Regions from separate parts of the Pseudoalteromonas sp. S327 genome, predicted to be linked through region 3. Evidence: predicted binding sites of a transcription regulator. Region 3 holds the regulator's gene; each other region holds the start of a gene.
What was found. Region 3 encodes sigma-54, which starts transcription at its own class of promoters, with help from an activator protein. Its sites were predicted from a motif close to GTTGGCACGNNNNTNGNNT; they were not measured.

Region 1 (7,471 bases), on a different contig from region 3:
TTAAATCAGGGCTAGCAGCACTTAGCATAGCGACAATTCTTAGTGGCAAATTACCTTGCTCGCTGCGCTCTTTGTAAACTTCCCAGGTGGTTTTATCAATACCGGCATCGTGAGTAGAGGTAATGCCTAAGCTTAATAAGTGCGCGCCTGCGGCATCTAGCGAGTCGCTTATAGCTTGTTTTGAAGGAGCGCTCATATGCTGGGTAATTAACGACTCGGCCTTATCAACAAAAATACCGGTTGGATTGCCAAATTCATCTTTAATAATCTCGCCGCCGTCAGGGGCTTGAGTGGCTGCGGTAATACCGGCCAGCTCTAAGGCTTTGCTGTTAACCCAAATTGCATGGCTGTCAACGCGCGAAAGTACCACTGGACGGTCATTGACTACTTTGTCTAAGTCTTTGGCGGTAGGAAAGCGCGTGTCGCTCCACAGCTCTTGGTTCCAGCCTCGTCCTAATATCCAGCCTTGTTTATTTTTTGCAAATTGTTCTAGCTTTGTGGTTATTTCAGCGACCGATTTAGCGCCGCGTACATCAAGTTGCGATAAGTTATCGCCAAGGCCAATTACATGCCCGTGAGCGTCAATCAACCCTGGCAGTAACGTATTACCTTTGGCATCAATAAGTGTGGCATCAGGAAAAGTGTTTTTAAGCGTATCATCTCCAGTTTTAACAACTTTACCGTTTTTAATCACTAAAGTAGAAAACGTTTGTATACCACCTTGGTATAAGGGAGTGTAACCATTAGCGTTGTAAATGACCTGCGTTTGCGCAATCGCAGTGCTGCTTACAAATAAGCCGGCAAGCAGTAGTGGGTTAAATAATGTTTTGAGTTGCATAAGTTGGTTATTTTTTATTGTTAGTAAAATAACCCTAGCAAACTCACTTTTAGAATACCAATATGTTGAGGTAGATAGCTTAAAAGCGTAAGGGCTGTTAAAAATTTAGCGCTTACGCTTATAAAAAAGAGTTACTTACTGGCGTATATGCCATATTCCGAAAGGGTAAGTCTGCCGTCTTTATCTTTATCATAACTTGAAAAACGCGACCAAAGGGCGGGATCAATGGCAGTTTCTGAACGGGTTAAAAAGCCATCGTGGTTACGGTCAAACTTTTCAAATTTATCGGCAACTTCTGTACTTTGGCCAAGGCTTACATCGCTAAAAAGGCCCAGCGCAACAAGCGCTAAATAGCTTACGGTCTTCATACTTATACTCAGTAAAGGTTATTGGTTAAATAGTCTTTAAACTCAAGAAGCGAGATTTGTTTGTCTTGGTTTTTATCCCAGCGAGTAAAGGTGCTGAGTAGCTGAGGCTGTGGCTCTAATTCGTCTTCTGTTAAGAAGCCGCTTTTATTGGCATCAAGGTGATCAAAACGTTGTTTAACATCTAACGCAACAGCATTAAAGCTGATCATAGTAATAGCGATAACACTAAAAAAAACACACTTCATGGTTTTCCTTCCAACATACAGTGTTTGTAGATTAATAAAAAAAGCACTTGCCATAATTTAACTTCCCAACATTAAATCCGTTTACACATTCCCTCAGGGATTATGGCAAATGCTTTTGAAACCTACCTTACTAGGTAAAAGCTTAAGTAAAACTTAATTAACTTCAGCTGTGGATAATAAATCTATTTTAAGCAGCCCGTTTAGCGCTAACTGATTAAAATTTCTAGCCAGAGAAAAAGATTTAAATATCGTTACTATTGAGTTTGTTATTAAAGCGCTTAATCACAATTAAGGTTTAAAATTTTGAAACTCTTCTTTAGAAATTTTCTTGTCTTGGTTTTCATCTAAATCGGCAAATTGCCTCATTACTTCTTTATCTTGTTTGGCTTCTGCAAGCGATACTGCTCCATCCATATCTTTGTCTAAATGAGCAAAGCGAATGTTGACAGAAGAGGCTAAAGCCGTGGCGCTAATGGCTAAAAACATTAATGTAAATGCTGCGATAAGTTGTTTCATAATCATGTTCCTTAATTAAATGAATTTACTGAATAAACTTTTTGAATTCACTTAGCGACAACTGGCCATCTTGGTTAGTGTCTATTTGTGAAAAGTTTTCGTGTAGTACGGCATCTTCACCCGCTTCTGATTCGCTAAGTGTGCCGTTACTGTCTTTATCTAGCTCATTAAAAGTAGCTTGAACGTCCATAGCTATTGCATCTGTGCCCATAAACCCAAAAGCCAGCATGGGTAAAATTACTAAAAAGCGGTTGTTCATTTAATTTCCTTATTGATTAAAGTTGCACTCACTATTACAAAAATAGTGCCAATTTAAATAGGTGTTTAAAATCAATGGTTTATAATATTTTTGTGGCGTTGGTCGGAATTTTTTACTTAAATGTGTGTTATTTTTGCAACAGGCGGTACGTGCTATTAGTCGTTAATAGAGTTATCAATAGCTTAGTGTGTTGCTAAATGGCAACAAGTGGATATATTGGGTTAAATATAGAAGTTGATTCAGCGAGAGTATAAGGTAAGTAACTAAAATAGGGCGCTTAAAATAATAAAAGGAAATGATAATGCCTGTAACGTTGGCTAAAAAGTATCGTGCAATGCTTAATTGGCGGCCTAACTTAATAGGTCAGTTTATAATTAGTATGCTGCTGTCGTTACTGCCGCTTAGTTTAGTGGTTATTGTTTTTTTAAATGCGTTAAACAAACAGCTCGCTGTTACCCAGCTTATTGTCAGTAATAATTACCAAGTTACTAAGTCGTTTAATTTTTTAAAGCAAGAGCTTAATAGTCTAGAGCGGGCAACGCGACAAAACTGGGTGCTAAAAAGCGAGTCGCTCGACACGTTAATAAACGAAAAATGGCAATCCTCCTTACAAACAATCGACACGCTCAGCCAAGCCAGTGCCACACAGCAATACACTATGCAGTGGCGCCGCTTAGCAACAACATTGCGTAGTACTCATCAAGCTTTAATTGAAAATAACCAACAAGATGCTGCATTGTTTGTGCCTATTAGCGATTTAGTGGCTGAGCTTACTGTGTGGTTGCGCGATACGAATGCAGCGCAAATACAAAACAACCAAAGTGAATTAAGTACTTTACAAAGCTCGTTTATTAACTGGTTAGTGGCACTTATTCCGCTTACTTTACTAGTGGGTGGAGGCTTTTTATGGCGCATAAGTAAACGTTTAAAAGGGCTTACGTCGGTAATAGATAAACTAGGGCAAGGCCACTGGCAGCAAAAAATTGCAGTGCAAGGCTCAAGTGAGCTGGTGGAATTAGGCGAAAAACTACAATGGGTGCAAGAGCAGTTACATATGCTTGAACAACAAAAAGATACCTTTTTACGCCATGTAACCCACGAGCTTAAAACGCCGTTGGCTTCAATGGTCGAGGGCACCGATTTACTTAGCGATGAAATAGTCGGCCCCATTACAAAAGAGCAGCAAGCTGTACTGGAGCTTATTAGCCAATCTATGGTGCGTCTGCGCACTATGATTGACAGCCTACTTAGTTATAACGCTATCAGAACCAGTAAAGACAGCGTTAGCGAAGTCGAATTTGGCAATTTAATAAATAAAATAAACAGCCATTTTGAGCACCGCTTAACGGCTAAGCAGCAACGCTTAAATTGGCACAACAGCATAACAAAACAGCCACTTGCATTACCCGCAGAGCTGATAGAAATGACCCTCATTCAGCTCATTTCTAATGCGTTAAAATTTTCAAATACAGGGCAAAGTGTTGATGTAACCTTAGCACTTGAGCAAAAGCTATTAATAATGCAAGTGCGCGACGAAGGCTGTGGTATTAAAGAGCAAGAAAAAACCCAGATATTCAGCGCATTTTACCAAGGCAAGCATAATAAAGATGTTACGCTGCAAGGCAGTGGCTTAGGTTTAACCATAGTAAAAGAGTCGGTTGAGCAGTTACAAGGCCAGCTTAGTGTTGAGCATAACCAGCCCCAAGGCTGCTTATTTACAATAAAAATACCTTTAACTAATCAAGGAGTTTTATAGCATGCGTACGCGTTTAATAGCTATTTTATGTGTGCTCAGTAGTACGGTTGTTTTAGCTGGGTGTGAAACAAATAACACACAAACAGCAGCAGTGTCGCAGGAGGTTGAGCCTGCAAAAAATGCGGTGCCAAATCCTAAAAAGCGCCCTAAAAGTGACCCCGTTTACCCCAGCGCAGAACGTGTTGTTGCATGGCATGCTAATCAATGTGGCGGTTTTAAAGTAAAGCCAAGCCTACATACTTATTTAGGTGAAAAAGAGCTAAAACGTTTTTTTAAATTCATGTGTGTTAACACCTCAAGTGCGCCAGAGGAGGTAATGACACGATTACAAAAACTCGATTTAGCCTACTTTTGGCCTGAGCCAATAAAACAATATTTATGGCTTCAAAAGCAACATGTTACTCGGCAAATAAATGCCCTAAAAGAGCAGCAGGCGTTAAATGACAAAATGCAGCAAACGTTATCGTCTTTAGCCACAATAGAGCAGCAGCTGTTACTACGCGAAGACACTAAGGAGCAGTAATTATGGCAACACACACACCACAAGGTGCAAAAGTATTACTCGTTGATGACGATGCAAGTTTACTTAAATTACTCGCGCTAAGAATCGAGTCTAAAGGGTATGACGTAACAACCTGCGAAAGCGGCATACTTGCATTACAAATTCTTAAAAACCAAGTGTTTGATGCAGTTATAACGGACCTGCGTATGGACGAAATGGACGGTATGGCCTTACATCGCCAATTACAAAGCCGCTACCCAGCGCTGCCGGTTATAATGATGACAGCGCATGGCTCTATACCCGATGCGGTGGAGGCGACAAAACAAGGTATTTTTGCGTTTATCACAAAACCGGTAGATAAAGACGAGCTGTTTGACAGCCTAGCCAAAGCCATTGAAATACATGGCGTAAACGCAGAAGAATCGCCCCAAAAAAGCAATATAGTAACGCGCAGTGGCGCTATGTTACACCTCCTTGAGCAAGTAAAATTACTGGGGCCAACCCAAGTAAATGTACTTATTTCTGGCGCCAGCGGTACCGGTAAGGAGCTGCTGGCTCAGGCGATTCATCAACACAGCTATGTAAGCGAAGGACCTTTTGTGGCCATTAACTGTGGCGCAGTGCCTGGGGAGCTTTTAGAGTCAGAATTATTTGGCCATAAAAAAGGCGCCTTTACAGGGGCGGTGAAAGATCACCAAGGTTTATTTCAGCAAGCTCAAGGCGGCACCTTATTTTTAGATGAAATTGGCGATATGCCGCTTAATTTACAAGTTAAGTTACTGCGTGTACTGCAAGAAAAAACCATACGCCCGGTGGGCTTTCAGGAAGAAATTCCTATTGATGTGCGCATTGTATCGGCCACTCACAAAAATTTACCCGATGCGATTAGCAACCAACAATTTAGGGAAGATTTATACTACCGCCTAAATGTTGTTAATTTAAAATTACCGCCGCTGTGTGAGCGCCGAGAAGACATAAGCCTGCTTGCCCAGCACTTTAGCGCAAGTATTGCTAAACGTATGAACCAAAAAGAAAAGCGCTTTGCAAACGATGCCATGCATGCACTAGTACGTTACGACTGGCCTGGGAATATACGCCAGTTACAAAATGTTGTAGAGCAAGTGGTCGCATTGAGCGCCAGCGAGGTAATTTCTGCGCACTTAGTGTTAAACGCACTTAACTCAAACCAAGCCAGTGCAGAGCCGCTTTCTCTAAATGATGCCAAAAAAGAGTTTGAGCGCGATTATGTAATAAACACCCTAAAAATGGCCGGTGGTAACGTAGCTGAAGGTGCAAAGCTTGCCAAACGTAATCGTTCGGATTTTTATAAGTTAATAAAAAAACACAATATTGATGTCGATAATTTAGTGTAATTTAAGAGTAAGGTTATTAAATGCAGTTATTTATGGTGTATCTGGGCGGGCGAATTCAAGGCTGCCACATAGAAATGCACGATATTCGCTTTGTCGTAGGGCAAAGCATTGAGCAAACTTATTCAAAGCTAAAAAGCCAATGGGTGGGCGATAAAAACAATGTGCATATGGACAGCTACATGGCAATTAACCATATCGACGGTTATAAAGTAGAAGTCGTTGATACCTACGTTGAGCAAAATAAGCAGCTGTACTTTGTTAATTTAGGCGCTTACAGAAGTGACTCTATGGCAGAGCAACACGACTTTGCATTGTATGTTGCCAGTAGCGCAGCAGAGGCCAAGCAGCGCGCTAAAAGCGATTTGCTTGCAGGCCTTAGCCATATTCATAAAGATGATTTACATGATGTAGATGACTGCTTTGCTATAGACCTGCTCGACAGCCAACTAAATATTAAGCTTACGCCAAGTGGGCATACTCAACCAATAAAACCAGATTGGTTTGGGTATTATATTCTTTAACAGTAAAATTAAGAGTCTTGCTCGCTTTGCTCATTGGCTTCGCTTTTAGCTGCCATTTTAAATGCCACAATAACTAGGCCAAACATCGCAAAGGGCAGCGCTGCCAACATGTATTCAACCATGTTGCTATCTTGAAAGTTAGCCTGTAGTAAAAAGTGACCCGCCACGCACATTACAATAACCACAAGTAATATAGGCAGTAGCATAAGTTCTTTTTTTGATGAATGATTTTTCATTGAATGTAAGGCTATGGCTTAAAATAAAGCGCTATTGTAATGAGCTTATTTAAGCTTGGCAAACTATGGTGATTTTAATGGTATGATCGACATCAAATAACCACCCAGTGTGATTAGGATAAACAGTGAAACACAACCTTAAGCAAGTTTACCTTGTTGGTGGCGCGGTACGCGACCAGCTACTTAATATAGCATCAAAAGATAACGATTATGTTGTTATAGGCGAAACACCCCAAACTATGGAGTCGCTTGGTTTTGTGCCTATAGGAAGTGATTTTCCGGTTTATTTACACCCAAAAACAAAAGAAGAATACGCCTTGGGTCGCACCGAGCGAAAAAGCGGTAAAGGGTATACCGGCTTTGTGGTAGATGCCAGCCCTAATGTCACCCTTGAAGAAGATTTAGCACGGCGCGATTTAACCATAAACTCAATGGCACTTGATGAAAACGGTACCGTTATTGACCCTTTCAATGGCCAAAGCGATTTACACAATAAAATACTGCGCCACACCACAGAAGCCTTTGTAGAGGACCCGGTAAGGGTATTACGCATAGCGCGTTTTTTAGCACGCTACGGAAGCGAATGGCGTATTCATCCAAGTACTTATGCATTAATGCGCGAGCTTAAAAACAAAGGTGAGCTTAATCATTTAGTGCCCGAGCGCGTATGGCTCGAAACCGAAAAAGCGCTGGGTGAAAAACACCCTGAACTGTATTTTCAAGCATTACATGGCTTAGGTATTTTCCCTGAAATAGAGAGTATGCAAGGGGTGCCGCAACCTGCAAACCACCACCCTGAAGGCGATGTGTTTGTTCATACTATGTTGGTACTTAGGCGAGCTGCCGATTTAAATTTT
Region 2 (7,471 bases), on a different contig from region 3:
CCTTCTTCAATAACAATGCGAGCACATTCTGATGCGCAATACAGCATACTGGTGGCTTCGGTGTGGTGGTTAAGGCGCTCTTCGCCCCAGTAATTCATGATCATGCCTAAATCAAAGTAGTTTGAGCGTACAAATGGCTCGGTGCCGTCGGTATGCTGCGCGGTACGAATACCCGCTTCTACTTTTTTGCGTTTTTGGATCCAATCGGCGCATTTATCGCTCAGTGTTAAAGGGGCAGAGCCAGACGGGCCACCTAAACATTTTTGCAAACCAACCGAAAGCGCGTCGAGTTTCCACTCATCGGCGGGTAAATCGTTACCTACAATTGATGCGGTGGCATCGCAGTAAAATAATACGTCGTGCTTTTGGCAAATATCGCCAATGTGTTCAAGTGGTTGGTTCATAGTTGTAGAGGTATCGCCCTGTACCATAGCAAGTACATGGGGTTTTACATCAACAATGGCTTTTTCTATTTGTTCGGGGGTAAATACCTCGCCCCATGGGACTTCTATGGTGTGTACTTTTGCGCCTACGCGCTCGGCTATTTCAGCAAGCAAGTGGCCAAAGCGGCCCATAATGGGCACCAGTACTTTATCGCCTGGGCGTAAAATAGAGCATAAAACGGCTTCTATGCCTGCGCGTGATGTGCCATCAACTAACATGGTCCATTCGTTTTTGGTTTTAAAAATTTCGCGATAGCGAGCCATGGTTTCGTTCATAAAACCGGTCATTACTGGGTCGTATTGGCCAATTAGCTGCGCCGACATAGCACGTAGCACGCGTGGATCTGCGTTTATTGGGCCTGGGCCCATGAGTAATCGCTGTGGCGGATTTAAAGTTTGAATTTGCGTGTCGCTAAACATGTTTTAGGCTCCCAGAGTCTGAATAAGCATACGAATGCCCGTTATCATTAATACAACGGCAAAGGCGCGTTTTAATTGTTTTTGATCTAGCTTGCTACCAATTTTTACGCCAATAGGGGCAAACAAAATAGTAAGCGGAATAATAAGTATAAAAGCAGGTAGGTTTACAAGGCCCCACGTGCCTAGCGGCGCATCGGTGGGTGTAGTACCAATACTTAATAAAGTAATAACGCCCGGTAACGCGATTAATAAGCCAAATACAGCAGCGGTGCCAACGGCAACATGAGCACGTACGTTAAACGCGTTTAGCATGGGTACGCCAATAGTGCCGCCACCTATGCCAATCATTACCGATAAACCACCGACAATACTGGCCATAATGCCTTGGCCAAATTTACCTGGTAATTTACTAACAAGGGCAGGCGCGCCGGCTCTAAATAACATGTTTAAACTTACTAAAATGGCAATACAGGCAAACATAAGTACCAGCGCATTACCGCGTATAGAATGAGCTAAGTAGCTACATATAACGGCCATTACCAAAATAAACGGGGCCCAGTATTTAATTAAAGCAAGGTCGATATTGCCTTTTGCATGGTGCGAGCGAATCGACGAAATAGAAGTAGGCACTATGGTGGCAAGCGATGTAGCTGTGGCTATCATCATGGCCGACTCAGGGCTTACGCCAAAGCCTTGCAGTAAAAAGTACAGCACAGGCACAATTACTATGCCGCCGCCTACACCAAATAGGCCTGCTAAAATACCTGCAAAAATACCGGTTGCTATTAAGGCCGCTATAATCGGCCATTGATTTATTATTTCTGTCATTGTGTTCCTGCTGTAGTTACTGTTGCGCGACCATCTGAACGAGGATCGGTGGCTGCTTCAAGGCTGGTAGGCGTATCTAAAATGGCACCTGCATGACCCATCATTTCATTGTTATTATCAACGCTTACCCAGTCGTGGTCACGTTGATTTAATTCATGTTTAACTTGAATTACTAAGCTTTGCTCTACCTTTAAATTTGTGCTTGTATCGCCCCAGGTGCGCCCTAATAACCAACGCGGATCGCTTACTGCTTGGGTAATTGATTTATTACGCCATGCGTAACCACTAAATACTGCAGCTTGTGTTTGTGGCTGGCCTTCGCCGCCCATGGTGCCGTAGGCAAGGCGCCTACCATCGTCAAATTTTGCTAAAGCAGGGTTGAGTGTATGAGCCGGTTTTTTATGTGCTTTTAAGGCATTGGCATCGTTGCTATTTAAACTAAAACTTAAACCGCGGTTATTCCACACAAAGCCGCCTTCGCTCATCAAAATGCCGCTACCAAATTCCCAGTAAACACTTTGAATAAAGCTTACTAGTTGGCCGTTTTTATCACGTGCGGCCATCCAAACGGTATCGCCTGGCTCTGCATTAAATGGCCATTGCTTGGCTTGGCTCATATCTATATTGCTGGCAAGCGCATTTAAGCGCTCATCAGTTAATGCGTTTTTATAATCATCGCCTAGCGCATCTGGGTCGGCCCACAGTGTAGGGCGGTGAGTAAAGCTTTGTTTGGTTGCCTCAACAATTAAGTGCATCCAATCGGCCTCTGTTTTGGCTAAATGTTTTAGTTTATTAACAGCGCCAATTATTTGCAGAGAATGCACGCCTTGCGTGGGGGCGGGTAAGTTATAACACTGTATGCCCGATAAATTAGCACTGAGCGGCGTTACTAAATCGGCCTGCGTATTGGCAATATCAGCGCGTGTAATTGCACTGCCTGCGGCAGCTAAATCGTTTGCAAACGACTCTGCTAAAGGGCCTTGGTAAAAGGCGTTTAAGCCATGCTCGGCTAAGTGCTCAAAGGTACTGGCAAGTTTTGGGTTTTTAAAATGTTGGCCCGCTTGCAACGGTTTACCATTAGGTATGTAAAGTTCTTTAAAGGCAGCGTTAGTGTTTGAAGCGGTAGCAAGCTTTTCGCAGCCTGCTTGCAAGCTTTTAGATACTGTAAAGCCTTCGCGCGCGAGCTTTATGGCTGGGGCTAAAATAGTACTTAGTGAAAGAGCTGCGTGCTCATCTACCGCAAGGGCTTTTTGCCAGCCGCGAAGTGTTGCAGCCTGAGTAAGCGCGCTTAAACCGCCGCGCTCTGGTATGTGTGGCTCATTGCTATAGGCGCTTATATCGTTTGGTGCGCGCCCGCAGGCATCAATGGCAGTGGGTATACTTTGGTTTGGGTTATCAATAAGCCAAAAACTGTCGCCGCCAATTGAGTTCATATGCGGATATACCACGCTAATCGCAGCCGCTGCCGCTACCATGGCTTCGGTGGCTGTACCGCCTTGTTTTAGTATTAAGGTGCCTGCCTCGGTTGCTGCAAAATGCGGGGCAGTAAAGGCAATGTTGTTTGTGCTCATGCAAGTGTGTCCTGTTTAAAGTGGGCAGCTAATTGTTGTACGCAGGCAAGTAGGCTTTTATCGTTGCCGTGGCTCATCATTAATGAAAACCCATACGGGTGGCCATTTTCTAAATTAGCCAATGGTAAGTGTACTTGCGCCGAGCGGCTCAAGCCCGCAATGGCCGATAAGGTGATTATTTGCATGCGTAAGGCGCTTGTGTCGGCGCCCAATTTAGGTGCAGTTGTGGGTGTGGTTGGCAAAAATAAACAACTGTTTGTGTTTAGGTTTTTAGCGATTAGTGTTTGCCATTGGGTTTGTACATTTAGTGCTTCTTGCTCTTCTTGAGCGGTTAGGGCAAGCGCCATGTTAAAACGTGCCGCAATTGCCGGAGCAAACTGGGGAAGTTGCCCTGGCAATTGAAGCCAATCTTTATGCGTTTTTGCGATTGCTCGCCCTTGCAGTATTCTAAAGCTGTCAGCCAGTTCGCTTAATAAGCTGCTGTTAGGCAGTTCAAATTCTTTATGGTGTTTAAAATAAGGTTTGGTTTTTTCAAGCAATTGTTTAAGTGGGGCTTGTAAAGCAGGGTTAACCAGCTCAAATAATGGCTCGCAAATAACTAAGGTATCAACGTTATTAATAGCTTGATTTGGTAACAGTACATTGCCTACATCGCTTAGCAGCTCTGCATTTTGCGTAAGCCAGCCAATGGTATCAAATGGGGACGCTAGCGGAATTAGGCCATCTTTTTCAATTACGTTATGGCTTGGCCTTATACCAAATAACCCACAATAACTTGCCGGTATTCTAATAGAGCCACCAGTATCAGTGCCTAAGCCAATATCGGCTAAGTTAGCCGCTACAGCTGCAGCCGAGCCCATACTTGAGCCGCCACTTGCATGGCCTTTAAGTTTTGGGTTTTGTGCTGCACCATAGTGAATGTTATTGCCCTCTAAGCTGTAGGCCAGCTCATCGGTATGGGTAAAGCCTGTAAAGCGACAACCCTCATTCATTAGTTTATTTACGGCACTTGCTGTTTGCTGTGCAGGTTTTGCTGCTTTAAACCAGCTTGGGTTACCAGCGCTGTTACGCTCGCCTTTAATAGCAAATACATCTTTTACTGCAAGGCGCTTATTTACAAGTATGCCGTGGGTTTGTATTTGCCATGCGTTAGGGCCATGGTCACAAAAAATACCGGTAAAATTATTATGTGTTTTGGTACTCATATCACCACTCGTTATAAAGTAAATCTGACCAACTGGTTATAATCAGATTTAGAGTGATTAAAAAGACGAATTAGTTATTATTATTTTTCAGCCCACCGCGTAACATCTTATTTTTATTTTACAGAGCCTGATCCGCTTTTTAATCGGTTAGCTATTATATTGCCTAAAAGCTAAGCAAAAGCAATGCCAAATGCAATAAAGTTGTCCGTTTGGTCAGGTTTTGTTTGGTTTGTATGGGGTTTAGCAGATATTTATAAAAATATAAGTATTAAAGGAGGTGTAATTTAGAGGTGAAAACACACCAAGTTGGTGCGTGATTGCACCAACTTGGTTGCAAGTGTGACGTTTATAGTAATGCGTTAGGGCTAATAATTAAGCCATTTACATCGGCGTATAGCCAATCGTTAGGGTTAATTGTGGTACTAAGCATGGTCACTGTTTGATTTTTATCTCCAAAGCCACGCTTTAATGTACTGCGCGGGGTTGAGCCCAGTGCCATAACCGGTAAATCCATAGTGGCAAGTATTTCAATGTCGCGACAACAGCCGTTAATAATCACGCCTTCCCAGCCGTTTTTTAACGCGCGCTCCGCCATAATATCGCCTATAAAAGCAAAGCGTTTGCTAGCAAAACCATCAATAATCAGTACTTTACCCTTGCCGTTTTCATGCAGTATGTCGGCGGCAAACGAGTTATCGTCTGGGCAGGTAACGGTAACTGCTTGGCCACTAAACGTGGTTTTTTTTCCAAAGTGGCGCAGGCCGCTGTCGGCGACTTGTACGCTATTGCGGTGATCGTCAAATAAGTCTGGGGTGGTAAAATTATCCATGGGTTAAGCCTCACTGTGCTCAGGTATTTTTAAACCAATACCTTTTAAAATTATGTGGGCAGTTGATTGCGTTATTTGTGCCACATCGGTTTCGTCGTATTCTAACTTGTTCATTACCAGTAGCACTTCGGCCTGAAAATCGGCGTAGTACTGCGTAGTTGACCAAATGGTAAATAATAAATGGTAAGGGTCAACATTATCCATTTTGTTTGCATCTATCCAGGCCTGAAACACGTCTACCTTTTGTTTTACCCACGGGCGTGTGTTGGTTCTAAAGTAGTTTTGCAAATAAGGAGCGCCGCGCAGTATTTCACTGGCAAATAAACGTGATTGCAGCGGCTGGTTTACGGCAAGTATGACTTTGCTTTTAATATAGTGATACAACACATGCGCAGGGTCGTCCTCAGGGGTTACGTTATCTAAGCCTAAGTTCCAGTGTGCAATAATGCGGTCTATTACGTTTTCGTATAGGCCGTCTTTGCTTTTAAAATAATATAAAATATTGGCCTTAGGAACGCCTGCTTCTTTGGCAACCATACTCATACTGGTGCCATCGTAACCAAGCTGAGAAAACAATTGCTCGGCGGCATCGAGTATTAATGTTTGGTTTTTTACTCGGGTGAGTTCTTTTTTATTTGGCTTTGTTTGTGTGCTCATTATGGCGATGCTGTTTTTAACGTGTTGAATGATTGTAACTTTACTGACCAAAAGGTCAAACACTTAAGTGCAGGCCAAAAACATCTTTATAACAATAAATGATGAGCAACAATTGTTTAACCCACTAATTACTGTTAGCGTAACGTCAAACATAAGTAGTACTTTTAGGTAGTTAATGGACTTTTTTTCTAATCATAAATACACGCTTTATGGCATTGCCGCTATTTTATTATGGAGTTGTTTAGTGGCTCTGCTCAGGGATGTTTCGGAGTTATTTGGCCCCATAGGTGGGGCGGCACTTATGTACAGTGTAAGCGCGCTGTTTTTAATTTTGGTAATGGGGCGGCCTAAGTTTGCTGGGTTTAATAAGCGCTATATTATTTGGGGTACTGCTTTATTTGCACTTTACGAGGTGTGTTTAGCGCTGTTTGTAGGGCTTGCTAATAATCGCCACCAAGCGGTAGAAATGGCAGTTATAAATTATTTATGGCCCACACTTACCATTTTGCTCAGTATTATAGTTAACCGTAGTAAAGTAAGTGTTTGGATTTACCCCGGCATGCTACTCGCTTTTTTTGGTGTGGCTTGGTGCGTTGGTGGCGATAGTGGGTTATCACTTAATAGTATAATGGGCAATTTTGCCAGTAACCCAACGGCCTACTTGTTGGCGTTTGTAGCACCTTTTATTTGGTCTGTTTACTGTGTAATTACTCAAAAAAATAGCAATGGGCAAAATGCCATTGTGCTGTTTTTTATCGCCACGGCACTAAGCTTATGGGTGTTGTATGGATTAAGTGACGAGCCAAAAATGACCTTTACACTGCACGCGACCGTAACGCTTGTGTTAGCTGGTGTGGTTGTTGGCAGCGGGTATGCTCTTTGGAACCAAGCTATTATTGGCGGTAACTTAATGTTGCTTGGTACGCTTTCGTATTTTACGCCGGTTTTTTCGGCGATTATTTCGGCGCTTTATTTGTCTATTACCCTTAGTGCCACGTTTTGGCAAGGAGTAATAATGGTAACTGGCGGCTCACTCGTATGCTATTTCGTAACGCGTGAAAAACCAGTTAAAAAGCAAATCAACGCCGTAAATTAACGGTGCAAATGTACGGAGTAAACGCATCCTTTTTTAACTGTGTTTGTTTAGCCAGTTAAGCGCAAGTGGCCATAATCCGTCAGATTTTTTACTAAAAAATTTCATATGGCCAATTTCCTTCAAACCATAGTCGTGTGGGTTTAAGGTTAGGGTTTGTGCTTTTAATTTAGGAAAAACCGAGAGCATATCGGCAACATTTGCATTGTTAGCAATATCGTCATCGGTAGCATTAACCCATATTGAGGGCATAGAAAGCGTGTTGTAACAGTGTTGAAATACGGTATCACCAAATGCTGATTGCACATACCCTTGGGCGTTACACCATTTTCGCCATTGTTTAGCTACGCCTTTAGGTAGGGGCTCGCCCATGCCAAACCACTGCGATTTAGTATGACCAAACAAGGCATTACTAAGAGGAATAA
Region 3 (7,471 bases):
TATTAATGGTTTAATTGTTGTCAATGATAAAAACCAGCCAATAGGCGCCTTAAATATGCAAGACCTCTTAAAAGCAGGAGTATTATAAATGCAATTTGAAGATCTCTATCAACCGCTAAGCGATGATGCCAAAGCACGCGCCAAAAAAGTAAAACTACTCATATGCGATATTGATGGTGTATTTTCTGATGGCCGAATTTACCTCGGTAACCAAGGCGAAGAATTAAAAGCATTTAATACAAAAGATGGTTTTGGCATTAAAGCGCTGATCAATAGCGGTTTTGAAGTTGCGGTCATTACGGGGCGTCACTCAGAAATAGTGCAAACTCGCATGAGCAGCTTAACCGTGCAGCACATTTATCAAGGCCAAGAAGACAAACTTATTGCTTATCAAGAACTCAAAAACACTTTAAAGTTAACTGATGAACAAATAGCCTATATTGGCGACGATGGTCCTGACATGCCAGTAATGGAGCGCGTTGGCTTTGCCGTTGCAGTAAACGATGCGCACCCGCTTATTAAGCGCTTATCGCATTACACTACGCAAATGCCTGGCGGCTTTGGCGCCGTTAGAGAGCTCACAGACTTACTTATGCTAGAGAATGGCATAGCGCTTACAACACAAGGCACCAGTTCATGAATGCAGCACGCGTTATACTCAGTGCGTTATTCATCGGCTGTATGGTTTGGCTTTGGTACCCTTATTTTACCCAAACTAATGTAGCGCCAGAGCAAGAACCTGAAGTAATTGCAAAGCCCGATTACACCGCTATAGAGCTTAAGCAAACAGCCTATGACGAGCAAGGCAAAATAAGCCATAAAGTCACTGCGGCTAAAATGGAGCTGTACCAACAGCTTGGTTTTACATTTTTTGAAAAACCTATTTTCACCTTGTATAACGAAAAGCAAACATGGCGAATAAATGCAGACGAAGCAACGCTTTACGAAGATAAACAACTTATTTTAGAAGGCAATGTGGTTGCTAAAAATTTAGTTGATAACGCCATGATAGATAACATCAATGCCGATAACATCGAAGTCGACATTAAAGCGCTAACAATGCGCTCTGAGCAGCCAGTGGTTGTCACTGGGCCTAATTTAAAAATTGTCGGGAAAGGCCTTGAAGCCGATTTAAAAACCGAAGTAATAAAACTAATTAACCATACGCGAACAATATATTATGACCAATAAACTCACTAAAATACTTATTATCCCATCGCTAATGCTTGCATTTAGCGCCTCTGCTGCTGAGCCTGCTGCTCAACCGCCAGCAAATCAAATTTCTATTAGTGCAGACCGTCAAGAAGGCCAACTTAAAGAAAACGTAGGTATTTTTGAAAAGAACGTCGAAATTGTGCATGGTAATCGCAAAATTACAGCCGACCGACTTGAAGTACATAAACGTGAAGACTTAGGGGATAACAAACAACTCCTTATTGCCACTGGCAGCCCAGCCTACTTCGAAGAAAAACAAGACGATGGTACCGTAATGAGCGCCAGTGCAAACGAAGTACGTTACGACGTAGCAAAGCGCTTTTTAACGCTTGTTGGCGATGCTGAAGTCGCACAAGCCGGTCAAAAAATTAATGCTAAAAGTATTACCTACGATATGCAGCAGCAGCTTATTAGCGCAGAAAAAGACGAAAACTCCACGGATCGTGTCCACACAATTTTAGTGCCTGTTGAAGCAAAAATTAAAGAAAAAACAGGTAACGAAGGTCAACCATGAGCACCTTAAAAGCAGAACTATTAGCAAAAAGCTATAAAGGCCGCCAAGTTGTAAAAAATGTAGGCCTTGAGGTAGAAGCCGGCAGCATTGTTGGCTTATTGGGCCCTAATGGCGCAGGTAAAACCACCACCTTTTACATGATTGTAGGATTAGTACCTAGCGACAAAGGTAAAATTTCTATTGATGATAACGACATTACGTTATTACCTATGCACAGCCGCGCCCGCTTAGGCATTGGCTATTTGCCGCAAGAGTCATCAATATTTAGAAAGCTGACAGTTTATCAAAACTTAATGGCTATTTTAGAAACGCGTAAAGAGCTCAATAAAGCCGCGCGAGAAGAAACGCTCAACAACTTACTTGATGAATTTAGTATTCAGCATATTCGCGATAGCCAAGGTATGGCGCTTTCTGGTGGTGAACGCCGCCGTGTAGAAATTGCCAGAGCACTGGCAGCGAACCCCAAATTTATTTTATTGGATGAGCCTTTTGCTGGTGTTGATCCGATTTCAGTGTTAGATATAAAGAAAATAATAGAACATCTTAAAAACCGTGGCATTGGCGTATTAATTACCGATCACAATGTAAGAGAAACCCTTGATGTTTGTGAAAAAGCCTACATTGTTTCTCATGGGGAGCTAATTGCATCTGGTACCCCAGAACACGTATTAAATGACAAAACTGTACGCGATGTTTATTTAGGCGAGCAATTTAGGCTGTAACATTTAAGCCACACCTACAAGCATCTGCTAATATTAATTATAACAACATAAAAGGATTGTTAGAGATACATGAGGCAATCATTACAGCTGCGCATGGGCCAGCAACTTACAATGACTCCACAATTGCAACAAGCGATTCGCTTGCTGCAGCTCAGTACATTGGATCTCCAGCAAGAAATACAAGAAGCACTTGATAGCAACCCGCTATTAGAAGTAGAAGAGCAAGATTACACGGAAGAGTCGGCTGGAAAAAATGAACAAAAAGCAGATACGGATGATGTAACCGTAAGCGCATCGGCTGACGATACAACCAGCGAGTACGAGCAAGACAGTGGCGAAGCTTTAAATAAAGACACCGTTAGCGATGATATGGCAATGGATGTAACCTGGGATGAGTACATGAGCGCAGCCCCTGCGGCATCCTCAGGCCCAATGCCGGAAGATGAGTCTATTTATCAAGGTGCCTCTACTGAAACGCTACATGAGTATTTAATGTGGCAGCTTCAGCTTACTCCTTTTAGCCCAACTGACGAAGCCATTGCTATTGCCATTGTAGAAGCTGTAGATGACTCGGGTATTTTAACGCTAAGTTGCGAAGAAATTTTAGAGAGCTTTAACCAAGAAAACAATGACGAAGTTGAAGTTGAACTTGACGAAATAGAAGCCGTTTTAAAGCGTATTCAGTTATTTGACCCTGTAGGTATAGCCGCGCGCAGTTTACAAGAGTGCTTGTGTATTCAGCTAAACCAGTTTGATAAAGACACCCCTTTTATAGAACAAACTAAAATGATCTTAACCGATCACATTGATCTATTAGCGGCACGCGACTATCGTACATTAATGAAAAAGACTAAGCTTAAAGAAGACGAGCTTAAAGAGGTCATGACCCTAATACATACCCTCAACCCAAAACCTGCAGATACAATAGTAAGGGAAGAGTCGGAGTATGTAATACCGGATGTGTCGGTTAAAAAAATAAAAGGCCGCTGGGTGGTAGAGCTAAACCCAGATAGCATGCCAAAAATACGCGTAAATAGTCAGTACGCGGCTATGTCACGTACCGTAAAATCAAGTGGTGATAGCCAATTTATTCGCTCTCACTTACAAGAAGCTAAATGGTTTATAAAAAGCCTTGAAAGCAGAAACGACACGCTGCTTAAGGTAACAAACTGTATTGTAAAACAGCAACAGGCATTTTTTGAACATGGCCCAGAAGCAATGAAGCCAATGGTTTTAAACGATGTTGCTGAAATGGTAGAAATGCATGAATCGACAATTTCGCGTGTTACTACGCAAAAATATATGCATACGCCACGTGGTATTTTTGAGCTTAAGTATTTTTTCTCAAGCCACGTAAGCACTGAAAACGGCGGTGAGTGTTCATCAACCGCAATACGTGCCCTAATTAAAAAGCTAATTGCCGCGGAAAACTCAGCTAAACCATTGAGTGATAGTAAAATTGCGGATATATTGGCAGAGCAAGGAATTAAAGTAGCTAGACGCACAATAGCAAAATACCGTGAATCGCTAGCTATTCCACCGTCAAATCAGAGAAAGAGTTTGATATAAGACGTAAAAAACAAAGAGGAAATGCTTATGCAACTAAACCTAACTGGTCGTCACGTAGAAGTAACTGATTCACTTAGAGACTATGTAAATAATAAATTTGCAAAGCTAGAAAGGCACTCAGATCATATTAGCAATGTGCATGTCATTCTCGATGTAGAAAAACTCAACCAAAAAGCAGAAGCGACTATTCATGTAAGTGGCGCAGATTTATTTGCCTCAACAGAGCACCAAGATATGTATGCCGCTATAGACTCGTTGATTGACAAGCTCGATCGTCAAGTCATAAAACATAAAGAGAAGCTTGCTAGACACTAATATTATGAAATTAAGTACATTAGTATGCCAGGACTGCAGCAAAGCTGCGGTCCTTTTTAGTAGTAAAAAAAGAATTTTAGAGTTTATCAGTGAGCTAGCTCATGAAAAGCTCCCCTACTTACCACAACAAGATATTCTTAATGCGCTGGCAAGCAGAGAAAAGCTAGGCAGTACTGGTATTGGCCGGGGTATCGCCATTCCTCATGGCAGAATGGGTGGCGTAGAAGAGCCGCTGGCTTTAGTACTTGTTAGCGACACGCCTGTTAACTTTGACGCTATTGATAACTGCCCTGTTGATATTTTTGTTGCACTCATCGTACCAGATGGCGATAACCAACAGCACCTAAAGACTCTGGCAACCATAGCTGATAAACTGAGCAACAAAGAATTTTGTAAACAGCTGCGCAGTGCTAAAACCGATGCTGAGCTGTATCAAGTAATTGTTGATCAATCGTAGTAAATATTAAGGGCTATAAATGGAGTTAATTATCATAAGCGGCCGTTCTGGTTCAGGTAAGTCGGTTGCTTTACGCGTGGTTGAAGATTTAGGCTATTATTGCGTAGATAATATTCCGGTCAACTTACTGCCCTCTTTAGTGCGAAGTGTTTCAGATAACTATGACAAAATAGCCGTTAGTATAGATGTTCGTAATATCCCCAAAGAACAAGACGAATTTAACGATATTCTCGAGTACCTTCCTGACTTTGCTAAACCCACACTGTTTTATTTAGATAGTGATGATCAAACACTGATCAAACGTTTTTCAGAAACACGCAGATTACACCCTTTATCCATCGATTCGCTGCCGCTTGATTTAGCAATAAAAAAAGAAAAAGAACTGCTTGATGGGCTCGTAACGCGCGCTGACTTTATGCTTGATACCACCGATTTAAGTGTGCACCAATTAGCAGAGTCAATTCGCGAAAAAATACTGGGTAAAAAAGATAAGCAACTTATTGTAACGTTTGAATCGTTTGGCTTTAAACACGGCATACCTAAAGAAGCTGATTATGTTTTTGATGCTCGCTTTTTGCCAAACCCCCACTGGGAGCCTGAACTCAAACCGCTTACGGGCCTTGATCAACCAGTAAAAGATTTTTTGGCAAATCACAGCATAGTCCAAAAATTCACTTGGCAAATTCAAACCTTTGTACAAACTTGGTTGCCACACTTAGAGCGTAATAACCGTAGTTACCTCACTATTGCAATTGGCTGTACTGGTGGTCAACACCGCTCGGTTTATTTAGCGCAAGCCATTGGTGAGAGCTTTGCTATGACGCATCCGAATGTCAAAATTCGTCATCGTGAGCAAGAAAAGTAACCTTAAAATAATAACCTGTTCAGTTTAGGTATAGTAATTTATGCGCTGTGAAGACACATTTTTAATAAAAAATAAATTAGGCTTACACGCCAGAGCGGCAACGGTCCTTGCGCAATTAGCTGTGCAGTTTGATGCTAAAATCACCTTACACCAAGATGATAAAGAAGCCGCAGGCGACAGCGTATTGGCTTTAATGCTACTTGAAAGCAGTAAAGGTAAAGAAGTTAAAGTAGTCTGTGAAGGCCCTGACTCAGAGCAAGCTTTGCATGCGGTTGGGCAATTAATTGTACAACGATTTAACGAACAAGAATAATTTAAAGCATCATAGCCTTATAAGTTAAAGACTTATCAGGCTAGACTATAAAGATTTAGTGAATTAGGGTATTCCGACTCGCCTAATTTAGTGCTTTAATTTAGGGTAATAAAGCCATGCCCCTGCTAAATTTGGTTACTTAATTTTAAACACTAATTTAGTCCCAGCATTGGGTTTAGCACAAAAAATAAAGAAAATGACAGTGGGCAACACCACTTACTAAACACCTTTCCATTACACAAAAATATTTAGGATGCCAATGCCAGAAGCGTTTGAACAAGACTACCCACTACAGCAACTAAAACAAGTGACTAAATCACTTAATAGTGGGCAATTTGTTCAAGTAAGACGCATGCTAGCAAAAACAGCACCTTGTGATACAGCACTGCTGCTTGAATCCTCTCCGCATAAAATTAGACGCATGCTTTGGCAACTGGTTGACCCAGATGTGCAAGGGGATGTGCTAGAAGAGCTCTCTGAAGATGTACGTTTAGGTATCATTGCACAAATGGAACCTGAGCATATTGCCGCGGCCACTGAGGATATGGGCCACGATGATTTAGGTGAAGTCCTGCGTAGCCTACCTGATACCGTGTACAAAGATGTGGTTAGCGCTATGGATACGCAAGACCGCGAACGCGCTACACAGGCTTTATCTTACCAAGAGCGCTCTGCAGGCGCGCTAATGAACACCGATACGGTGACCATTCGCCCAGACGTTACACTTGATGTTGTGCTGCGCTATATTAGGCTACGCGGTGAGCTGCCAGAGGGCACCGATGATTTATACGTTGTTGATAAACATAACTGTTTTTTAGGTGCATTGTCACTTAGTACACTGTTAACTAATCCGCCTGAAAAAATTGTTCAAGATTTAATGGATGAAGACTGTGAGTCTATCCCTATTTCGATGGATGAAAGTGAAGTTGCTCAGTTATTTGAGCGCCACAACTGGATATCGGCCCCTGTAGTCGATGATAACGCCCACTTGCTTGGACGTGTCACCATTGATGATATTGTTGATGTTATTCGTGAAGATGCAGAGCACAGCTTATTAAGCCTTGCCGGTCTTGATGATGAAGAAGACACCTTTGCACCTGTTTTAAAAAGCTCAAAAAAACGCTCAGTATGGCTTGGTGTTAACTTACTCACTGCCTTAGCTGCCGCCTTTGTGGCCAGCTTTTTTGAAAGCACCTTAGATATATTACCTATTTTAGCTGTACTCAATGGCATTGTGCCCTCAATGGGTGGTGTAGCAGGTAGCCAATCTTTAACTCTGGTTATTCGCGGTATTGCCGTGGGCCATATTAACCAAACTAACCAACGATTTTTAATGGCTAAAGAGCTGGCGATAGGCGCATTAAACGGGGTTATTTGGTCAATACTTATAGCCAGTGTAATTGCGCTTTGGCAATGGGATTTTATGCTTGGCGGCGTGCTCGCATTTGCAATGTTTATGAACCTCGTAGTGGCTGGTGTTGCTGGCGCATGTATTCCTATT
Region 4 (7,471 bases), on a different contig from region 3:
GTATTAATGCAGGGTGGCGTAATAACCAAGCTAAAACAATCGCCTCAGGCGTTGTATCGTAAAGTGCAGCAAGCTTATTTACGAGTATGCTGGTATTTATGTCGGCTTGCGATGCATTTGTTAAATCGCCCCCTGTGTATAGCCCTTGGCATAAACTTCCCCAGCTTTGTATTTGAATATCAAAGTGGCGGCAATACTCTACACTGCCCGGTGTAAAGTTAAGATCTTTTCCATCTGCATTACCTGCATAAACGCCTTCATCAACAAATTGGTGTTTTTGTAAACTTGCTTCAATTTGATTAGCAACAATAGGCATATCTAGGGCATGTTGTAAAAAGTTCATTTGGTGCTGCTGCATGTTTGATACGGCAAAATTACGTACTTTGCCGCTTTCTTGAAGGCAGCTAAATACTTGTGCAATTTCTTCTACTTCCATTAGCGGATCAGGACGATGAAGCATAAGCACATCAAGGTAATCGGTGTTTAAACGTTTAAGTGAACCTTCAACTGACTCTTCAATCCACTTGGCCGAAAAGTCGTAACGCTTGGGGCCTTTATCATCTTCAAAGCGTATACCGCATTTAGATTGAATATACATGTGCTCGCGCAGCTCTGGTCGCTCAGCTAGTGCTTGGCCAAATACCTGCTCGGCTTTGCCAAAGGTATAAATATCGGCGTGATCAAAAAAGTTAATGCCGCCAGCTATGGCTGCATCAATACACTCGTGAGTTTGCTTTAAGTGAGCCTTAGTAATGGCGTCTTTATTCCAACCGCCGCCTAGGCCCATACAGCCAAAAACGAGTCTACTAACATGAGGTAAATATTTTGCCAAAGGGGTGTGAAGCATGATGACTATCCTTATTAGTGTGCATAGCCCTCACTGTAAACAAAAATACGTCTGCAAACAAACTTTAATACGTGCAGTTTTATAGGCATAAAAAAAGCGCAGTAAACTGCGCTAATCGGTTGGATTAAATCCTAAATACTAGCCAACAAGCGCCAGTAATATACCTGCGGCTACGGCACTTCCTAGTACTCCAGCTACGTTTGGCCCCATAGCATGCATAAGTAAAAAGTTATGTGGGTTATTCTCAAGCCCAACTTTATTAACTACACGCGCCGCCATCGGTACTGCCGATACACCCGCAGCACCAATTAAAGGGTTAATAGGTGTTTTAGAAAGCTTGTTAAGGCCTTTTGCCATAAACACACCCGACGCTGTACCAATAGCAAATGCCAACGCACCGAGCACCAAAATACCAATAGTTTCTACAGTTAAAAACTGATCGGCCGCTAGTTTAGAGCCCACTGCCAAACCTAAAAATATCGTGGTTATATTAATAATTTCGTTTTGGGCACTGTTACTAAGCCTATCTACAACACCAGACTCACGCATTAAATTACCTAAACAGAACATACCTACTAAGGGAATAGCCGCTGGTAAAAACATAGCGGTTAAGCTCAGTACCATTAAAGGAAATACTATTTTCTCTTTTTTAGATACTTTGCGCAGCTCTGGCATTTTAATAGCACGCTCATCAGGTGTAGTTAATGCGCGCATAATAGGCGGCTGAATAATTGGCACTAACGCCATGTAAGAATAAGCAGCAACCGCAATGGCACCTAGTAAATCAGGGGCAAGCTTTGATGCTAAAAATATAGCTGTAGGGCCATCGGCACCACCAATAATGGCAATGGCTGAGGCATCTTGTAAGCTAAATTCAAAGCCAGGTACATAGTTTAATAAAATTGCCCCAAACAAGGTGGCAAAAATACCAAACTGCGCGGCTGCACCCAGTAATAACATACGCGGGTTGGCAATAAGCGCACTAAAATCGGTTAGCGCCCCTACTCCCATAAAAATTAATAAAGGGAAGATCCCCGTATCAATACCTACGTAGTACACGTAATAAAGCAAACCACCTGGGTCAGAAAGCCCAGCAACCGGAATATTAGTCAGTATTGCGCCAAAGCCAATCGGCAGCAGTAATAGGGGTTCAAAGTTTTTAGCAATGGCTAAAAACAACAACAAACACCCTACCGCAATCATTATTAAGCCAGGAAACGTAAAGTTAGCAATGCCGGTAGCATGCCAAAGGTTTAAAAGACCTTCCATTAAAGCTACTCCTACGCCATCGCTATAATTGCATCGCCCGTTGTCACAGCATCACCTTCAGACACTAAGACCTCAGCCACAGTACCTGAGTGCATTGCACGAACCTCGGTTTCCATTTTCATCGCTTCCATAATAACAACCACATCGCCTTCGTTTACGGCTTGGCCTGCTTTTACTTTTACTTTAAAAATATTACCCGCCAGTGGCGCATTCAGTGTTTCACCTGATGCAACCGATGCTGATTGTGGTAAGTGCTCTGAATCTTTTAGCGTTACCTCTTTAAGCTCGCCACCTTGCGCAACCACTACATCGTAAACTTTACCGTCAACTTTAACGCTGTATTGCTCAGCGCTAACACCTTTGTTATTTGCAGGTTTTGCTGCAGGCTTAGCGTTTGCATCATCAGCACTTGGCACTGCTTCAAAGGCATCTGGGTTGTTGCGATTTTTAATAAATTTAAGGCCAACCTGTGGGAATAATGCATAGGTAAGCACATCATCTATTTGCTCATCAGCAAGTGTTAAACCTTGTTCTTGCGCTTCTTTTTGCAGCTCTGCTTCAAGCGATGCAAGCTCTGGGGCTATATTATCTGCAGGGCGACACGTAATAACCTCGCTGCCATCAAGCACTCGCTCTTGCAGCTCTTTGTTCATAGGTGCAGGTGTTAAACCATACTCGCCTTTTAAAACACCGGCGGTTTCTTTGGTAATTGTTTTATAACGCTCACCCGTAAGCACATTTAGTACTGCTTGTGTGCCTACAATTTGCGATGTTGGAGTAACTAGCGGAATAAAACCTAAATCTTCACGCACGCGTGGGATCTCAAGTAATACTTCATTTAGCTTATCTGCTGCGCCTTGCTCTTTCAGTTGGTTTTCCATGTTGGTTAACATGCCACCAGGTACTTGCGCGAGTAAAATACGGCCATCAACACCTTTAAGGCTCCCCTCAAAGGCAGCGTACTTTTTACGTACATCTCTAAAGTAAGCCGCTATTTCTTCTAGCTGGTTTAAATCTAATTCGGTATCGCGGGGCGTTCCTTCAACAATCGCTACAATGGTTTCTGTAGCTGAATGACCGTAAGTCATACTCATTGAAGAAATAGCGGTATCAAGCATATCAATGCCTGCATCAATGGCTTTTTGATATGTAGCAGTACTTAAACCTGTGGTTGCATGGCACTGCATAGCAATAGGGATAGAAACGGTTTCTTTTAGCCCTTTAATAAGTTGCTCTGCATCATATGGTTTTAATAAGCCTGCCATATCTTTAATACAAATAGAGTGACAACCTAAATCCTCTAGCTGTTTTGCAAGGGTTAACCACATATCAAGGGTATGCACTGGGCTTACAGTATAAGAAATAGTGCCTTGCGCGTGTGCTCCTACTTTTACAGCCGCTTTAATTGCCGTTTCTAAGTTACGTACATCGTTCATGGCGTCAAAAATACGAAATACATCTACACCATTTTTGTGGGCACGCTCTACAAACTTTTCTACCACGTCATCGGCATAGTGGCGGTAACCCAATAAATTTTGCCCGCGCAATAGCATTTGCTGTTTAGTATTCGGCATTGCTTTTTTAAGGGCACGAATACGCTCCCACGGGTCTTCACCTAAATAACGAATACACGAGTCAAACGTAGCGCCGCCCCATGACTCAATAGACCAATAACCGGCATCATCAAGTTTGCTAGCAATAGGGAGCATGTCATCTAAGCGCATACGGGTTGCAAGTAAAGACTGATGAGCATCGCGTAAAACAAGTTCTGTTAATTTTAATTTAGCCATGTGTGCCTCTTATTTATTATTTGATTTGTACTGAGCAATGGCAGCACTAATAGCAGCGATGTGCTCGCTTGGCACACCTTGAGATTTTAAAGATGGTGATTTAACCGGTATTGCAACTTCAGCCTCGTCAAAACGAGCAACCAAGTTAGACATGAGTGACACAGCACCAATCAATATTGAAAGAAATACAAACACGCCCACCATGCCCGTCAGCATCAAGCTACCTGCGGTTGTGAGTACAGCTCCTATATCCATTTTTCTCCCCCTGCACTATATAGCGATATAAAAAACCGCTTTATTTAAATAATTATTCACCGAATGATAACAAAACTTTTAACTTTGTCCACCACCTGTCAATTGGTAAAACCAATTAAAATTAAAATAACATACAGCCACAATAGTTAACATAGCTAATACAGGGTTAAACTAGCTTAGATATAGATGATAAAAATAACCGTTATAGGCAAAGGTTATATGGTTAAACCCAAAAAAACTTAAAAACTATAAAAAATAGTAAGTTAAACGGCAGGTAAAAAATCAGTTTGGGCTAAAATGTAAATTGGTCTTACCAAGACTAGTAAAGCAGCGCACAAAAAATATTTATTTTTTTACTCTCTTTACAATAGTGTGAATAAGTTACATCGTTAAACGTAAAACTTACCAATCCTAAGTTTACAATCTTCGCTCAAAAAACCATAACATATTGAAAATTAATAAAATTAAACTCTGGCACGCAACTGGCATTATTACTTTCGAACGAATTTGATAACCAAGGAGAAAACAATGTTACGCTGGACAATTACATTTTTAGTTATTGCTTTAATCGCTGCAGTGTTAGGTTTTGGTGGTATCGCAGGTGCCGCAGCTGGTATAGCAAAAATTATATTCTTTATCTTTTTAGTACTTTTAGTGATTTCTTTAGTTTCAGGTGCGCTGCGCGGTAAATCGCCCAGGTAGCTACTAACATATTTAAAACACTAAACAATCAACATATACAAGGAATTACATTATGAACTCAACAACTTTAAAAGCAGCACTAATCGCCGTATTTGCAGGTTTCTTTATGATGGGTTGTGAAGACAACCACGCAGAAGAAGCAGGTGAGCGTATTGATGAAGCAGTAACTGACGTGCAAAACTCTGTTGAAGATGCATGTGAAAATGTAAAAGAAGGCGTTAACGCAGAAGAAACTAACTGTTAATCTGTTTGGTAACGTAAAAAACGGCTTTTAATAAGCCGTTTTTTTGTGCGCTAATAAAAAGCGGCTTCTAACTCTTATAATGCATAGCCTACATTAACGGGTGTGATTTTTACGCTAGCTTGTTAAAATAGCGAAAACTATTACTTATTAGCAATTATGGCACTGACCACCACTTACACACTCGATAAACCCTACTACTACGAATGCTTTGACGAGTCCCACTCTTATAGTAAAGCAGCCAAGCCAAAGTATTTTTTGCTGGCATTACTGGTGTGCTTAGGTTTAATTAGTATTTACGCTATGGACGATCATTACCTAGGTACATTTTTAATAATGCTAGGTGTATTAGAATGCGTTGCCTTTTATTACCGCAGGCCTTGGTGGGTTACGCGCCAAATGTTTAGTCGTGCTTCGGGCTCAACGGTTACTCTTTCGTTTACCGATGACGCTATTAGCACCGAAAACCACTATAAAAGCCATACATTTAAGTGGGCAGAAATAACCCATATTATTAAAACTAACCACGGCTACTTAGTGCACCATAATAAAGGTATGCAATATATTTCTAGCAGTGTATTAACCGATGAAATGCGCGATTTTATAAACAAAAAGTTAGCAGTAAAAAGCCATTAAAATAGCTTTATACTGCTACACGACATATCTTGTTAGCTCTGTTTCACTCAAGGCCTAATATTTTAGGAAATCAGCCGAAAAATGATGGTTTTGCATACCTATAGTACCTTTAACTCTATTCCTCTGCTCACAGTAAAGTAAAAAATGAGTGCTTATTTTAGTTAAGATATTTAACCAGATAGATAATTTATATTAAAAAAATTGCAGACTATACTAAATAAGCTCAGCCTTTTTATGCCTAATAAACTTTGCATGCACTAATTTATAAAGCGCAGGCAATATTAATAGCGTCAGTAGAGTTGATGAAATAATACCGCCAACCACAACCGTCGCCAGCGGCCTTTGTAGCTCAGCGCCGGTGCCTGTATTTAGCGCCATAGGAATAAACCCTAAACTCGCCACTAAAGCCGTCATAAGTACTGGTCGCAGGCGCGAAAGCGCACCGGTTTGTATTGCATCTACTAAACTAATCCCATCGGCTCTTAACTGCTTAATAAACGACAGCATAACCACGCCATTTAATACCGCTACACCACTTAGCGCGATAAACCCCACACCTGCCGATATTGATAACGGCATATCGCGTAGCAGTAACGCAAGCACACCACCACTAAGGGCAAGTGGTACGCCACTAAATATAATTAACGAATCACGCAGTGAATTAAACGCGCTATAAAGCAGGCCAAATATAAGTAATAAAGTAACCGGTACCACCAGCGATAGCCGCTTACTTGCCGATTCTAGTTGTTCAAACGTGCCGCCGTATTCAATCCAATAACCACTAGGTAAATTAAGCTGCGAATTTAAAGCGGCTTGCGCGTCGCTTACAAAGCTTGCTAAATCGCGCCCTTCTACATTTGCAGTTACTACAACATTACGCTTACCGCTTTCACGGTTTATTTGATTAGGCCCTTTATCAATACTAATATTTGCAACTTCGCCAAGCGGTACAAATGCAAGGTCGGGATTAGCACTTTTTGGCACAGCAACAGGTAAACGTGCAAGCTGTGTTACATCGCTAGACCAACGCTCATCTAAACGCACTAATAACGAAAAGCGTTTATCGCCTTCATAAATAAGCCCAGTTTGCACACCGCCTATAGCAGCACTTACACTTTGCTGTATATCGGTTACTGTTAAACCTAGCAGCGCCATGTGGTCGCGAAGCGGCGTAACCGAAAGCGTAGGCAGGCCTTCCATTTGCTCAAGGCGTACATCGGTTGCGCCAGTAATGCTTTGCACCAAGGCTGTGGCTTTTTCGCCATACTGTTTTAATGTTGATAAATCATCGCCGTAAATACGCACTGCCACATCGGCCCGCACGCCAGCTATTAACTCGTTAAAGCGCATTTCTATTGGTTGGGTAAACTCATAGTTGTTACCTGGTACTTCATTTACCAAATGGCGAATTTGCTTAACCAGTTCTTCTTTGCTTAAAGCGGGATTTGGCCATTGATCGCGAGGTTTTAACATTAAAAAGGTGTCGGCAACGTTAGGTGGCATAGGATCGTTTGCTACATCGGGAGTACCAATTTTTGAAAATACATTAGCCACCTCAGGCTTAGCTAAAATGGCTTGCTCTAGCTCTTTTTGCATTTTTACCGATTGCTCAATACCGGTGCCGGTAATGCGCAGCGCATGCATAGCTATATCGCCCTCATCAAGCTGCGGTAAAAACTCAGCCCCCATATTTTTAACTTTAAAGCCAAGCGCAATTACAAGCACACCCGC

Region 1: CWB60_RS01180 (EF-hand domain-containing protein) is a predicted target of sigma-54. The motif match lies at 2,261-2,279, and genes of this name have one in related genera.
Region 2: CWB60_RS09430 (amidase family protein) is a predicted target of sigma-54. The motif match lies at 4,640-4,658, and genes of this name have one in related genera.
Region 4: CWB60_RS17830 (DUF1328 domain-containing protein) is a predicted target of sigma-54. The motif match lies at 4,632-4,650, and genes of this name have one in related genera.

What each region holds. Positions count from the first base shown of each region.
Region 1 covers NZ_PNDP01000001.1:242,969-250,439, forward strand. Annotated here, with positions in the region: gene CWB60_RS01160 (amidohydrolase) at 1-838, opposite strand, end outside; gene CWB60_RS01165 (EF-hand domain-containing protein) at 970-1,206, opposite strand; gene CWB60_RS01170 (EF-hand domain-containing protein) at 1,215-1,451, opposite strand; gene CWB60_RS01175 (EF-hand domain-containing protein) at 1,740-1,967, opposite strand; gene CWB60_RS01180 (EF-hand domain-containing protein) at 1,993-2,226, opposite strand; gene CWB60_RS01185 (sensor histidine kinase) at 2,528-3,982, shown strand; gene CWB60_RS01190 (hypothetical protein) at 3,984-4,505, shown strand; gene CWB60_RS01195 (sigma 54-interacting transcriptional regulator) at 4,508-5,857, shown strand; gene CWB60_RS01200 (DUF1543 domain-containing protein) at 5,878-6,378, shown strand; gene CWB60_RS01205 (hypothetical protein) at 6,387-6,614, opposite strand; gene CWB60_RS01210 (multifunctional CCA addition/repair protein) at 6,740-7,471, shown strand, end outside.
Region 2 covers NZ_PNDP01000031.1:4,768-12,238, forward strand. Annotated here, with positions in the region: gene CWB60_RS09415 (pyridoxal-phosphate-dependent aminotransferase family protein) at 1-863, opposite strand, end outside; gene CWB60_RS09420 (sulfite exporter TauE/SafE family protein) at 867-1,691, opposite strand; gene CWB60_RS09425 (gamma-glutamyltransferase family protein) at 1,688-3,262, opposite strand; gene CWB60_RS09430 (amidase family protein) at 3,259-4,467, opposite strand; gene CWB60_RS09435 (putative 4-hydroxy-4-methyl-2-oxoglutarate aldolase) at 4,814-5,296, opposite strand; gene CWB60_RS09440 (TetR/AcrR family transcriptional regulator) at 5,300-5,953, opposite strand; gene yddG (aromatic amino acid DMT transporter YddG) at 6,129-7,049, shown strand; gene CWB60_RS09450 (alpha/beta hydrolase family protein) at 7,083-7,471, opposite strand, start outside.
Region 3 covers NZ_PNDP01000033.1:46,083-53,553, reverse strand. Annotated here, with positions in the region: gene CWB60_RS10520 (KpsF/GutQ family sugar-phosphate isomerase) at 1-88, shown strand, start outside; gene kdsC (3-deoxy-manno-octulosonate-8-phosphatase KdsC) at 89-640, shown strand; gene lptC (LPS export ABC transporter periplasmic protein LptC) at 637-1,191, shown strand; gene lptA (lipopolysaccharide transport periplasmic protein LptA) at 1,181-1,729, shown strand; gene lptB (LPS export ABC transporter ATP-binding protein) at 1,726-2,451, shown strand; gene CWB60_RS10495 (RNA polymerase factor sigma-54) at 2,521-4,020, shown strand; gene hpf (ribosome hibernation promoting factor) at 4,048-4,335, shown strand; gene CWB60_RS10485 (PTS sugar transporter subunit IIA) at 4,340-4,792, shown strand; gene rapZ (RNase adapter RapZ) at 4,812-5,657, shown strand; gene CWB60_RS10475 (HPr family phosphocarrier protein) at 5,698-5,970, shown strand; gene mgtE (magnesium transporter) at 6,230-7,471, shown strand, end outside.
Region 4 covers NZ_PNDP01000064.1:28,028-35,498, reverse strand. Annotated here, with positions in the region: gene CWB60_RS17850 (aldo/keto reductase) at 1-847, opposite strand, end outside; gene CWB60_RS17845 (sodium ion-translocating decarboxylase subunit beta) at 986-2,116, opposite strand; gene oadA (sodium-extruding oxaloacetate decarboxylase subunit alpha) at 2,128-3,906, opposite strand; gene CWB60_RS17835 (OadG family protein) at 3,916-4,161, opposite strand; gene CWB60_RS17830 (DUF1328 domain-containing protein) at 4,690-4,863, shown strand; gene CWB60_RS17825 (hypothetical protein) at 4,916-5,107, shown strand; gene CWB60_RS17820 (YcxB family protein) at 5,264-5,740, shown strand; gene CWB60_RS17815 (efflux RND transporter permease subunit) at 5,954-7,471, opposite strand, start outside.